4 regions of the Pseudoalteromonas piscicida genome follow, and region 2 is predicted to be linked to each of the others. Evidence: predicted binding sites of a transcription regulator. Region 2 holds the regulator's gene; each other region holds the start of a gene.

Region 1 (3,184 bases), 1.3 Mb from region 2:
ATGACTTCTAACTCGGCGCTTCAAGCATCAACGTTGATTGGTAAAAAAGCATTACTTGAATCAACGACGTTAGAACATGGCGACGATGCACTTACCAAAGGTTCTGTGATTGTACAGGAACCAGTTCAGAATCTATCTGTGGGTATCTATGATGAATCAGGAGCGCTTGTCAAGACGCTCGAATTTGGTGAGCAAAGTGTAGGTGCCGTACGTTTCGATTGGGATGGTAAAAATAAAGATGGTGAGATGATGCCTCCTGGTGAATACACCATAAAAGCGGAAGGCATGATTGAAGGTGAATATCAGACTTTACCTTCGGCCACATTCAGAAATATAGACAGTGTTAATGTTAATGGTGCTAACGGCATCGTCATTAATACCAAAGAAGGCGCGGTGCGCTTAACTGATATTGCTGAAATAGCATAGTAGTTTTAAAGAATTAACCTTAAGAACTTAGAGGTGAGAGTATGAGTTTCAATATAGCACTGACAGGTATTGCCGCCGCGCAAAAAGACTTGGACGTAACAGCAAACAACATTGCTAACGTGAATACGACGGGGTTTAAAGAATCTCGCGCAGAGTTTGCTGATGTTTATGCATCTTCGGTTTTTAGCTCTGGCAAAACGAAAAATGGTGATGGTGTACAAACTACGATGGTAGCGCAGCAGTTTCACCAAGGGTCATTAAAGTTCACGCAAAACTCGCTAGACTTGGCGATTGAGGGCGAAGGCTATTTTGCCATGTCAAACTCTCTTCAGTCGCAGGATTTTACGTATTCTCGCGCTGGTGCATTTAAACTAAATAAAGATAACTTTATTGTGAATGCTAAGGGCGACTACTTGCAAGGTTTTCCGGTCGATCCATCGACGGGTGATACCACTTCTTTGAGTTTAAGTACGACATCACCAGTTCAAATTCCTGATGCATCGGGCTCGCCTCGAGCAACGTCGCAAATCTATACCTCGTTTAATCTAGACGCGACGGCGCAACCACCCACAATCGCTTTTGATCCTGAACAACGAGCTTCATATAACTCAAGAACGGCGATTACGGTATACGATTCATTGGGTGAATCACATACACTGCAGTTATTCTTCAGAAAAACGGCGGATAATGAATGGTCAACTTATGCAACAATGGACGACAAGCCATTTAACCACAATGCACAGCAAATTGATCCAGCTGCAACACCACCTGTTCCTTATACACCCGTGAGTGTATTCCGTTTTGACGCAAGTGGTATTCCTTCGCAAACTGCGGACGATCCATCAGCTTCACCACTAACATTTAGTAACAACGCTGGAACAACTTTTAATCCACTTAGTTTAGCTGGTCCTCAAGATACGACAGACCCAACTATTGGTATGTCAAACTTGCTAGACAACGGCGCAACCTTCCCGAATGATATTGTTGTTAACTGGCGTGATGAAGCAAACACTGCTCAGAAGTTACCGACACAATATTCATCAGGTCGATTTGAAGTAAAAGCACTGGAGCAAGACGGTGCAACCGTTGGCCGCTTGGCTGGTATTGATATTGGTACTGATGGTAAAGTAGTGGCTTCATATACTAACGGCGACTCGACTTTCTTAGGGCAAGTGGCACTAGTACGCTTCCCAAATTCTCAAGGCCTTCAGGCGATTGGTAATACTGAGTGGAAGAAAAGCCTATCTTCTGGTGAGCCACTTGCGGGCGAGCCAAACACTGGTACGCTTGGTGGTATTAGTTCATCGGCGTTAGAGCAATCTAACGTTAACCTGACGAACGAGTTAGTTGACCTTATCAGTGCTCAACGTAACTTCCAGGCGAACTCTCGAGCGCTTGAGGTTAACTCAACATTACAACAAAATATATTGCAGATCCGATAATATATTATGCCCTCCAAAGGCTGCTTCCAAAGGCAGCCTTTTTTATGTCCGTCAAAAACATCTCATCACTTTGGCACTGTGCTTGCATTAACTAGATTAAGTTTGAATTTTATAGGTCATCGTCATGGATAAAATGGTGTATATCGCAATGTCAGGCGCTAAGCAAAGCTTACGTGGTGTGGCACTTAAGGCGAATAACCTTGCTAATGCCAACACGACTGGCTTCAAAGCAGATTTTGCTCAAGCGCGCTCAATGCAAGCATTCGGTGAAGGGTTGCCCTCACGGGTTTTTGCTATGCAAGAACGCCCAGGAACCAATATGACCGGCGGTGCAATCGTTGAAACTGGCCGTGAGCTTGATATTGCAGTCGATGACAAGTCGTGGATCAGCGTCGTTGATGACTCCGGCGAAGAAGCTTATACCAAAGTCGGCACCCTTAACATTCGTAATGACGGTGCGTTAGTCACAGCTCACGGGCGTCAACTTATTGGCGAAGGTGGACCTATTGTTTTACCTATTCCCGTTGATAAAGTGGTGTTTAGTGACGATGGCTCTATTCAAGTGCGTCCACAAGGCGCTCCCGCTAATTTTCTCGAAGTGGTTGATAGGCTAAAAATTATTGAAGCAGATAATAGTAAGCTACAAAAAGGCAACGACGGCCTATTTAGACCAAGAGAGGACAAGTTAGAAGATGGGATCTGTGGCTTTTGTGAAATATCTCCAACTGCAAAAGTGATGAGTGGCTTCTTAGAGATGTCCAACGTCAATCCTGTTCACGAGATGGTGGATATGATCAACCATCAAAGACAATTTGAAATGCAAATTAAGCTGATGAAAACAGCTGAAGAAATAGATGAGCGACACACTTCGCTCCTACGCATAGTTTAAGAGTGAGGTAGAGATTATGAATCCGGCATTGTGGATAAGTAAAACAGGCTTAGATGCTCAGCAAACTGATATTTCAGTTATTTCGAACAACTTGGCGAACGCCAGTACCGTCGGCTACAAAAAGAGTCGGGCGATATTCGAAGACTTACTGTATCAAAATATCAACCAACCCGGTGGTCGCAGCTCTCAAGATACAGAATTACCGTCTGGTTTGATGCTTGGTGCTGGTGCCAAAGTGGTTGCCAACCAAAAGAACTTCTCTCAAGGTAATATGTTAAGTACCGAAAACTCTTTGGATTGGATGATCCAAGGTCCGGGCTTTTTTGAGATTCAGATGCCAGATGGCACAACCGCTTACTCAAGAAACGGTCAGTTCACGACAGATGAAGAAGGTCGGATCGTTACTTCAGGTGCAGGTTTCCCTGTG
Region 2 (3,184 bases):
TCTTCCAATACTCGAAGCGCTACAGATTTACCAGAGCCTGAGCGGCCACTGATAATGATAAGCTCGAGTCCTTTTTCTTCATCACTCATCAGATTCACCTTGGATCACTGCATATAACTCATCATCACTTTTTGCTTGCCTGAGCATTTTACAAAAAGACTTGTCTTTGAGTGTATCAGCAATCGCCGCTAAGGTCTTCAGGTGCTGTTGATTATCACCTTCAGGTACGATGAACGCGACAAAAATATCGACAGGCTGCTTATCTATGGCTTCAAACTGGATCCCTTGTTCGCTGACAAGGACCATTGCAAGGATTTTATCCAAACCTTCAAGTCGACCATGGGGAATAGCAATGCCTTTACCGATCCCTGTGCTGCCTAATTTCTCTCGCGCCATTAAAGCGTCCAAGATAGCATGTTGACTGGCATTCGGAATTTGGCTATGAGCCAGTTCGCTGATGTATTCTAAAATACGTTTTTTGCTATTAAAAAGGACCGCAGCTTTACTGCAGTCCTTGTTCACTAATTCACTTAATTTCATTTTAGTGTCGAGTGAGCTTCTCTTTGTGTTTAATAACTTGACGATCTAGCTTGTCGATAAGGCCATCAATTGCGGCATACATATCTTGATGCTCTGTTGATGCAAATAGCTCGCCGCCGTTTACGTGTAATGTTGCTTCTGCTTTTTGTACTAGTTTCTCGACATCAAGGATCACATGCACGTTATTGATATGATCAAAGTGCCTTTCTAGCTTCGCAAACTTGTTGGTGACATAGTCTCTTAATGAGTCAGTAATTTCTACATGGCGACCAGTTAGATTTAGTTGCATAAGCATTTTTCCTTCTTGGGTTTTACGTCTTATATCAAGCTTTTACGCTGATTTGACGGTGGAATGGCTAGGGATTCACGATATTTTGCAATCGTGCGTCTCGCTACCTTAATTCCTTGCTCAGCTAAGATATCTGCAATTTTGCTGTCACTCAATGGCTTAGCAGTATTTTCTGCAGCTATCAGCTTTTTGATAAGTGCTCTAATTGCTGTAGAAGAGCACTCACCTCCATTTTCTGTACTTACATGGCTAGAGAAGAAATACTTCAGCTCAAATATTCCCCGTGGTGTATGCATGTATTTTTGTGTCGTTACTCGTGAAATTGTGGACTCATGCATCTCAACCATTTCAGCAACATCATTTAGCACCATAGGGCGCATTGCTTCGGGGCCATGTTCAAAGAATGCCTGTTGTTGTTGCACAATGCAATTGGTAACTTTTAATAAAGTATCATTGCGGCTTTCTAAGCTTTTAATAAACCACTTTGCTTCTTGTAAATGTGAGCGAATAAACTGACTATCCGTGCTGGATTTCGCCGTTCTAGACATGGCAGCATAATGGTCGTTTACTCTTATTTTAGGCATAGCATCAGGATTTAGCTCTACGACCCAACGACCTTTTACTTTTTTCACCGATACGTCAGGGATAACATATTCAGGCTCTTCATGAATAATGCTTGCCGCTGGCTTTGGATTAAGACTATGAATTAACGTCATGACCTCTTTGAGGTCCGCCTCTTTAAGGCGCGTTTTCTTTGCCAAAGTTCGATAGTCACGGCTGGCAAGCAAGTCGATATGCTCTGTCAGGATCATTTTCGTTTCGGCAATCCATGGCGTATCTGGAGCGAATTGATTTAGCTGAATACACAAGCATTCTTGTAAACTGCGCGCTGCGATACCGACAGGGTCAAAAAGTTGAATGCGTTTGAGTACGGCTTCGACTTCATCCAGCTCAATAGGCTCTTCGCTATTTTCGTCATTAATGCTTTCTAAAATGTCTTCGCAAGATAAGGTTAAAATGCCTGACAGGTCTACCGCTTCAATAATCGCAATCGCGATAGCTCTATCGGTTGGGCTAAATGGCGTCAGTTCGAGTTGCCACATGAGATAATCATGGAGAGATTCAGAGGTTTCCCCTTGATAAACATTATCGTCATCAGGCAGAGGGCCTGAACTTGCAGCCGGCGCTGCACTCATGTACTCATCCCAAGTGACATCCATGGCAAGGTCATCACTCACAGTGTCTTTGCTCATGGCGGTATCTGAGTCTATTTCATAGTCACTAACAGGCACTTCATCGCCTGAATCTTGATTATCGTCAGCGCTGCTCTTTTCTTGGCCGTGTTGGTCAGCATTTTCGCCGTCAGTATTATCACCTTCTTCCACTTCCAACAATGGATTGCTGTCTAATGCTTCTTGTATTTCTTGTTGCAGATCCAAGGTACTAAGCTGCAGCAAGCGAATGGCTTGTTGCAGTTGCGGAGTCATTGTAAGTTGCTGCCCCATGCGCAGCTGTAATGATTGCCTCATGTATCTCTAACAATCCTTTTTAACAGTTATTAATACTACGTCTTAACTATAGCTTGAATTGTTCGCCTAGGTAGACATCTCTTACGGTTTGATCTGCCAAAACATGTTCTGGCGTGCCTGCAGCGATTAACTCACCATGTGAAACGATGTAGGCCTTTTCACATACGTCCAGTGTTTCTCTAACATTATGGTCGGTGATTAACACACCGATACCGCGGTTTTTTAGGTGCTCTATTATCGTCTTTATATCTAACACCGAAATAGGATCAACACCAGCAAAAGGTTCATCTAACAGGATAAACTTTGGGTTTGCGGCTAAAGCGCGAGCAATTTCTACTCGTCTTCTCTCACCTCCCGACAATGCCATGCCCTGTGAATCACGAATGTGTTGAATATTAAATTCATCTAGTAACTCGTTTAGTTCAGCTTCTCTTTCAACTTTAGATAAGTCTTTTCGAGTTTCTAAAATCGCCATCAAATTTTGATAGACAGTGAGTTTTCTAAAGATTGAAGACTCTTGTGGTAGATAGCCAATGCCGAGTCGTGCACGGCTGTGCATCGGCAGCAAAGTGATATCTTCGTCATCAATCTGAATAAAGCCTTTGTCGCTTGGTACTAGCCCTACAATCATGTAAAAAGTAGTGGTTTTGCCTGCGCCATTTGGTCCCAACAAGCCTACAATACTGCCAGCTTGAACACTTAAGCCAACATTCTTAACGACTTGGCGACCTTTATAACTCTTTGCTAAACCAGTTGCTTTGAGCTCGCTCATTAATTATTACCTTCTTCCTGCGCTTTTTTGTCTTTTGCGTCTTTTTTATCATCC
Region 3 (3,184 bases), 600 kb from region 2:
AGCGGTAAATCAGCAACGTGATTTGGCTATCAAGGCTGCATTAGGCGCTGGACGCGGCCACTTATCTCGGGGCATATTTATCGAACTCTTAATCCTCACAAGCTGCGCCGCAATGCTTTCCTTTGCGGTGAGTGAATTATGCTACTACTTACTTAGGCTGGTGACTGCAGAAAGCCTACCTGGCGTACTCAACCTCAGTACAAATTTCATCACGGTTGCCTTGTGCTTAATTCTTGCCGTGTTATTGGCATCGCTCGGGGCATGGCTCGTGAGCAAACGCATTAACGTTAAGCAGCTCAATAGCCAACTCCAAAGCAGCGGAAAAGGCACCGGGATCCAAATCAAAACAGCAACCCGAAAAGCCTTAATTTTTAGCCAACTATTTCTAGCAAGCCTATTATTACTCGCTTGTTCGCAAACTTTTATCAATGCATGGGGATTACTTAACCAATCACCTAATTTCTCAACCTCTGAACGCTATGAGGTTGAACTCAACCAACTTGTAGAGCAACGTCCAGCCCGTGAACAAAGAGATGCATTTTATGCCGAGCGCAGACAACAATTATTAGATGTTACCGCTGCGCTCAAACAAAACCCACAATTCAAAGCGGTAAGCTTAACTACTGGCACACCGATTGAATTTGGACTCAGTACGTTTCTTGCGACTGACTCAGGATTCCAGACGCAATACTCGGTATCAGGCAACATCGTTGACGAATCTTATCTGCCATTGATGGAGATTAGTCTGCTACAAGGTCGCAATTTCACCACTGAAGATGTGAATAGCCAATCAGCTGTACTTATTGTTAATCAAGCCTTTGCAGAACAACTTGCGCCACAAGGGGACGCTATTGGCAAACGCTTTTATTGGCTCAATGGCCGTCGTCATATTCAGTATGAAATCATCGGTATTAGTGAAAATTTGGCCATTCCAGATAAGCCTGACACTGCTCGCATGTGGGCTGTGGATCGACTGTCAGCCTATACACCAGCGTTTATTATTCAAACGCACGCAGGGCAGCAGATACTTCCCCAATCCATAAACCAAACCATGGCGCAAATATCTAAACGCTGGCGTGTTGCTGAAATTCAACCTTTGTCGCAACAGCTATCTAACTCACTCGCAATTCACCAAGTTGCAGGTTGGGCTGCGCTTTCTCTGGCAACCATCACCTTACTTATCGCACTAATTGGCATATATGGCGTACTCAATTACGGTGTTTCTATGCGTCGCTATGAACTCGGAGTACGTATGGCAATTGGCGCATCACCAAAAAGTATTGTACTGGGGTTACTCGGAGAAAATACCAAAGTGATCTGTACGGCTCTTGGATGTGCGACATTTGCAACCGTTGCAGCGATGGCATGGTTGGCAAGCTCGGAGGTCATGTTTAGTGTCTCCCTGCTTGGATTCGTATTGCCGCTGTCGCTTATCATCGGCATTACCGCTGCAACAACTGTATTAGCCGCCAGCGGGGTTATTACCAAGCCCGCATTATACTCATTGAGAAGTAACTAGCTTCGATGAAATCAACTCCCTGAAGGCAGGGCGTCTCCCTCAAGGCGCCTTGCTTTTTTTATTAAAACTACTACCCCCGTTTCCAGCTATCGGATTAAATTAATTTTTGCTTTGTTGCACTTCATAAACTATACCAATACCCCAAACACTTACCCGAAGATAAAGTGACTATCACAGGGAATCGCTTGCACCAAATTGCGCACCATAATGAAACATTTACGCACCAAATTAGTGCAACAAGCTAATTCCCAAATTTCCCAAAAGTTAAAAATCAATATTTATCAAATACTTAAAAACATGGCACAGATCACGCTTATCTGTGTGCAATTGCAGTACATTGCAGCAAAAAATAACCCAACGAGTCGGAGGACACATGTCACAATCGGTTTTAGATTTTATTAAAGAGCACGACGTAAAATTTGTTGATTTACGTTTCACAGATACAAAAGGTAAAGAACAACACGTATCGATCCCACATCATCAAGCCGATGAAGACTTCTTTGAAGACGGCAAAATGTTTGACGGCTCATCTATCGCTGGTTGGAAAGGCATCAACGAATCTGACATGGTACTTATGCCTGACGCAGAAAGTGCTAAGCTAGACCCATTCGCAGAAGAAACAACACTTATCGTTCGTTGTGACGTGGTTGAACCAAACACACACCAAGGTTACGAGCGTGACCCACGTTCAGTAGCTAAACGCGCTGAAGAGTTCATGCGTTCAACGGGTATTGCAGACACCGTATTATTCGGTCCAGAGCCAGAGTTTTTCTTGTTTGACGATGTTAAATTTAAAACTGACATGTCTGGCTCAATGTACAAAATCGATGCTGAAGAAGCGTCTTGGAACTCAGACAAAGACTACGAAGGCGGCAACACAGGTCACCGTCCTGGCGTAAAAGGTGGTTACTTCCCAGTAGCACCGGTAGATTCGTCTAATGATTGGCGTGCTGCTACTTGTTTAGTACTTGAAGAGATGGGCCACGTTGTTGAAGCGCACCACCACGAAGTAGCAACTGCTGGTCAAAATGAGATTGCGACTCGCTTTAATACTATGGTAACTAAAGCAGACGAAATCCAAGAGATGAAGTACGTTATTCACAACATGGCTCACCTATATGGTAAGACAGCAACCTTTATGCCTAAGCCAATCGTTGGTGACAACGGTTCAGGTATGCACTGTCACCAATCACTTGCTAAAGACGGCAAGAACATCTTCGCAGGTGATAAGTACGGCGGTCTATCTGAAGAAGCGCTTTACTACATTGGTGGTATCATTAAGCATGCTAAAGCAATCAATGCATTCACTAACCCAGCAACAAACTCTTATAAGCGTCTAGTACCTGGGTTTGAAGCGCCAGTTATGCTTGCATACTCAGCACGTAACCGCTCAGCATCAATCCGTATCCCAGTGATCCCATCAGAGAAAGGTCGTCGTATCGAAGTACGCTTCCCAGATCCTGCGGCTAACCCATACCTAGCTTTCGCAGCTCAGTTGATGGCTGGTCTTGACGGTATCCGCAATAAGATCCACCCTGGTGATGCAATGGATAAAGATTTATACGACCTACCAGCGGAAGAAGCAGCAGAAATCCCAACGGTTGCAGCATCACTTGATGAAGCGCTTGCTTCTCTAGATGCTGACCGTGAGTTCTTAACTCAAGG
Region 4 (3,184 bases), 1.1 Mb from region 2:
TTGCCGCTCGCTGCGACCGGATATCATCCTGATGGATATCCATATGCCAAACATCGATGGCTATCAAGCGACCAAGCAGATCAGGGAAGTATGGTCTGAAACTGAGCTACCTGTTATCGCCTTGACCGCCAATGCAAGCAAAGAAGAACGGGCGAAAGCCACAGCCGTTGGCATGAATGATTATTTGGTAAAACCAATTAATAGCACACAGGCGTGCAAGGCATTGGCAAGCAATATTTTTCAATCAGATAAAACAGAAGAAGCCTTTTTCGATTATGAGTTTGCTTTATCACAAATGATGCAAAATGAAACGTTTTTGCAAACAATGTTAGATAAATTTGCTAAACTTTGCCATGATTACCTAGAACAGGTTGCTGAAATAGAGCAAGGTTCAGCATTATTTGAATTAGCACATGGAATTAAGGGCGCTGCTGCAGGTCTGGGCTTTAAGCGACTGGCGAAAGTTGCAAAAGACCTTGAAACGCAAAGCAAAACGATCACAACAATAACAAATCGCACTGACTTGGATGTGTTAACAAATGCACTTTCACAGGTGGTGTGCTTTATCGAGCTAAAAAGGTAGCGTCATAAGATGCAGCAAGCTGAGCACATTTTTATTATTGATGATGACCCAATAAACAAAATGGTCCTAAGTAATACATTGGGTGAGGGTCATAGACTATCCCAAAGCACAGGCACTAAGTTTTGTATTGATGAACTCAAAGCGAGTAAACCAGACCTTATCATTTTAGATGTGTTAATGGCTGATGGCGCTGGTTTTTCTATTTTAGAATGCCTAAAGAGGGATGCGAGCACCTATGGTATTCCGGTTGTCGTGATCTCCGGTAGCGTGAGCTTTAAAGACGAAGCAAGAGGCTTGGAGTTAGGGGCGGTGGATTATATTACTAAACCCTTCAATCCCTTGATTGTAAAAGCCAGGATCAAAAACCATTTAGCGATAAAAAAGAAAAATGACCTGCTCGAAAAGCTGGCCTCTATCGATGGTTTGACGGAGTTGCCCAATCGTAGATATCTAGATGAAGCTATGAAATCAGCATTAGAGAGCGCGAAAATAGATGGCTGTGCGTTTACCGTTATGCTCGCTGAGGTAGATTATTTTAAAACGTTTAATGAGCACTATGGCTATATGCATGGTGATGATTGCTTATTTAAGGTAGCCAAAGCGCTAGAAGAAGCCGCAACAAGACGCTCTCTATTCATTGGCCGTTTTGATGGTACTCGTTTTGCGTTGGTGCTAACTCAGCATAATATCGATGTAATTAGTGAGATTGCCGAATCGCTACACAACTCAGTCAATGCGTTAAAAATCCCCCATATCGCCTCACCCATATGTGCCCATGTGAGCGTTAGCATTGGTGCGGTTCATATTGAAAATCACTGTAGTAATGAGCTAGCTGAACTGATAAAAGTGGCTGATACTGCCCTTGCCGCTGCACAAAAACAGCAAAGCATGGTATTTATTAAAGCATTATAAATATGGAAAGTCATATGTGGGACGAAAGCATATCCGCATTATTCACCATCCTTGGTGCGATAAAACCTTACTGAATTTGTTGTAGTGCGCTGTCACCAAAGCCAACCAGTAGGTTGTTTTTGAATACCAATGGCGTGCACTCATCTTTTGTCACTTTGCCGTCTGAGTGTTTGCTATTAGTTGCATAGTAAAGCACTTGATAGTTGTCGCCGTCTTTTGACACCAACTCACTAAAATCAGGTGTGGCAAACATGTCTTTTACTGATGAGTAAGATACACCCATTTCAAGGTTGGCAATCTTTTCACGATTTTTGCGCTGTTTATGTTCCCAGTTAGACGAGTTGTATTCAGAAGCCCAACCATGCTCTACTTCACCGTCGGATACAGCAACGATACAGCCCGATAATAGAGTAGAGCTAAGCGCAGCCACTAACATTAATTTTTTCATTGTTGTTTTCCTTTTTAATTTTGTTGCTGAGCAAATAATGCAAACAGCCATTTGTTTTTGCTTGAATTATCACAAGAGTTGCAAACTCTTTGCCAACTAATAAAGTTTATATATATCAGTTTGTTGTTGGTTTTTAACCAGTTCGTAGTTGAGGGTTTTCACTAACATTTAGCTATATTACCTACTAAAACAATAATCTAGACCACCCGGTTTCTCGTTGTCCCAGCCAAAAAATTTTCAATATTAATGGCAATTTCGCTGACTAAACGTTCGATGGCCTCTTTACTTGCCCATGCCGTATGCGGTGTCAAAAGCAAGTTCTCACCTTGGTATTGAACAAGTGGATTACTTGCTTGTGCCGGCTCTTGTGTGAGGACATCCACAGCAGCACCAGCTATTTGCTTGTTAGTTAGCGCATCCACCAACGCGTGTTCATTGACTATGCCGCCTCTTGCGGTGTTGATAAGATAAGCATGATTTGGAAGTAGGGCGAATTCAGCACTCGCAATCAGGTTTTCAGTTTCAGCGGTAAGCGGGCAGTGAATCGATACAATATCTGCAATTCGCAGTGCTTCTTCAAAAGCCATTCGTCCTGCTCTAATCTCAGTTACGCCTCTACGTTCGGCAACAATTACCTGAGCTCCAAATGCTTGTGCGACTTTTGCAACGGCTTCTCCTAACGTTCCATGGCCTACGATCACAAAGTTTTTGCCTGCAATTTCATTGATGCTGTAGTCCAAACGACAAAACATGTCACTTTGCTGCCAAAGGCCTGCATGGCAGTCTTGTTGATAACGATGGATATTTGTCATTAAGTTACCAAGCATAGTAAAGGTGTGCTGCACGACAGAAGGGGTTGAGTAACCAGCCACATTAGCCACCGCAACTTGATGGGCTTTTGCGGCTGCTAAGTCGATGTTATTTACGCCCGTGGCCGCGACACAAATCAGCTGTAATTGCGGTAACGCCGCTATTGTTTCTTCATTTAGTTTTACTTTATTGGTGATGATGATTGCCGCATCTTTACAGCGTGTGATGATGTCATCACTGGATGTGGTGTCGTAAGACGTTAATGTGCCTAGTTTGGCAATGGGGGAAAGATCGGTTCCTGCAAGTGTTTTAGCGTCTAATACCACGATTTGCATTATTTTTATCCTTTTCTTGACTTTGGAGTTAACTCTAAGGTTTATACTTGTGATGTCGACTAGGATAATCTTCAGGACTTGGGAGTGTAAAGTGGT

Evidence for each region. The regulator sigma-54, encoded in region 2, starts transcription at its own class of promoters, with help from an activator protein. The targets are predictions, from matches to a motif close to GTTGGCACGNNNNTNGNNT.
Region 1: B1L02_RS11135 (flagellar basal body rod protein FlgF) is a predicted target of sigma-54. The motif match lies at 1,938-1,956, and genes of this name have one in related genera.
Region 3: glnA (glutamate--ammonia ligase) is a predicted target of sigma-54. The motif match lies at 1,816-1,834, and genes of this name have one in related genera.
Region 4: B1L02_RS03165 (DUF3192 domain-containing protein) is a predicted target of sigma-54. The motif match lies at 2,022-2,040, and genes of this name have one in related genera.

What each region holds. Positions count from the first base shown of each region.
Region 1 is NZ_CP021646.1:2,377,913-2,381,096, reverse strand. It holds gene B1L02_RS11145 (flagellar hook assembly protein FlgD) at 1-426, shown strand, start outside; gene flgE (flagellar hook protein FlgE) at 468-1,868, shown strand; gene B1L02_RS11135 (flagellar basal body rod protein FlgF) at 1,993-2,757, shown strand; gene flgG (flagellar basal-body rod protein FlgG) at 2,774-3,184, shown strand, end outside.
Region 2 is NZ_CP021646.1:3,697,646-3,700,829, reverse strand. It holds gene rapZ (RNase adapter RapZ) at 1-89, opposite strand, end outside; gene ptsN (PTS IIA-like nitrogen regulatory protein PtsN) at 82-540, opposite strand; gene hpf (ribosome hibernation promoting factor) at 542-829, opposite strand; gene B1L02_RS17020 (RNA polymerase factor sigma-54) at 859-2,358, opposite strand; gene lptB (LPS export ABC transporter ATP-binding protein) at 2,405-3,130, opposite strand; gene lptA (lipopolysaccharide transport periplasmic protein LptA) at 3,130-3,184, opposite strand, start outside.
Region 3 is NZ_CP021646.1:173,079-176,262, reverse strand. It holds gene B1L02_RS00780 (ABC transporter permease) at 1-1,519, shown strand, start outside; gene glnA (glutamate--ammonia ligase) at 1,893-3,184, shown strand, end outside.
Region 4 is NZ_CP021646.1:668,058-671,241, forward strand. It holds gene B1L02_RS03155 (hybrid sensor histidine kinase/response regulator) at 1-583, shown strand, start outside; gene B1L02_RS03160 (diguanylate cyclase domain-containing protein) at 593-1,495, shown strand; gene B1L02_RS03165 (DUF3192 domain-containing protein) at 1,563-1,943, opposite strand; gene B1L02_RS03170 (D-2-hydroxyacid dehydrogenase) at 2,141-3,088, opposite strand; gene zntR (Zn(2+)-responsive transcriptional regulator) at 3,180-3,184, shown strand, end outside.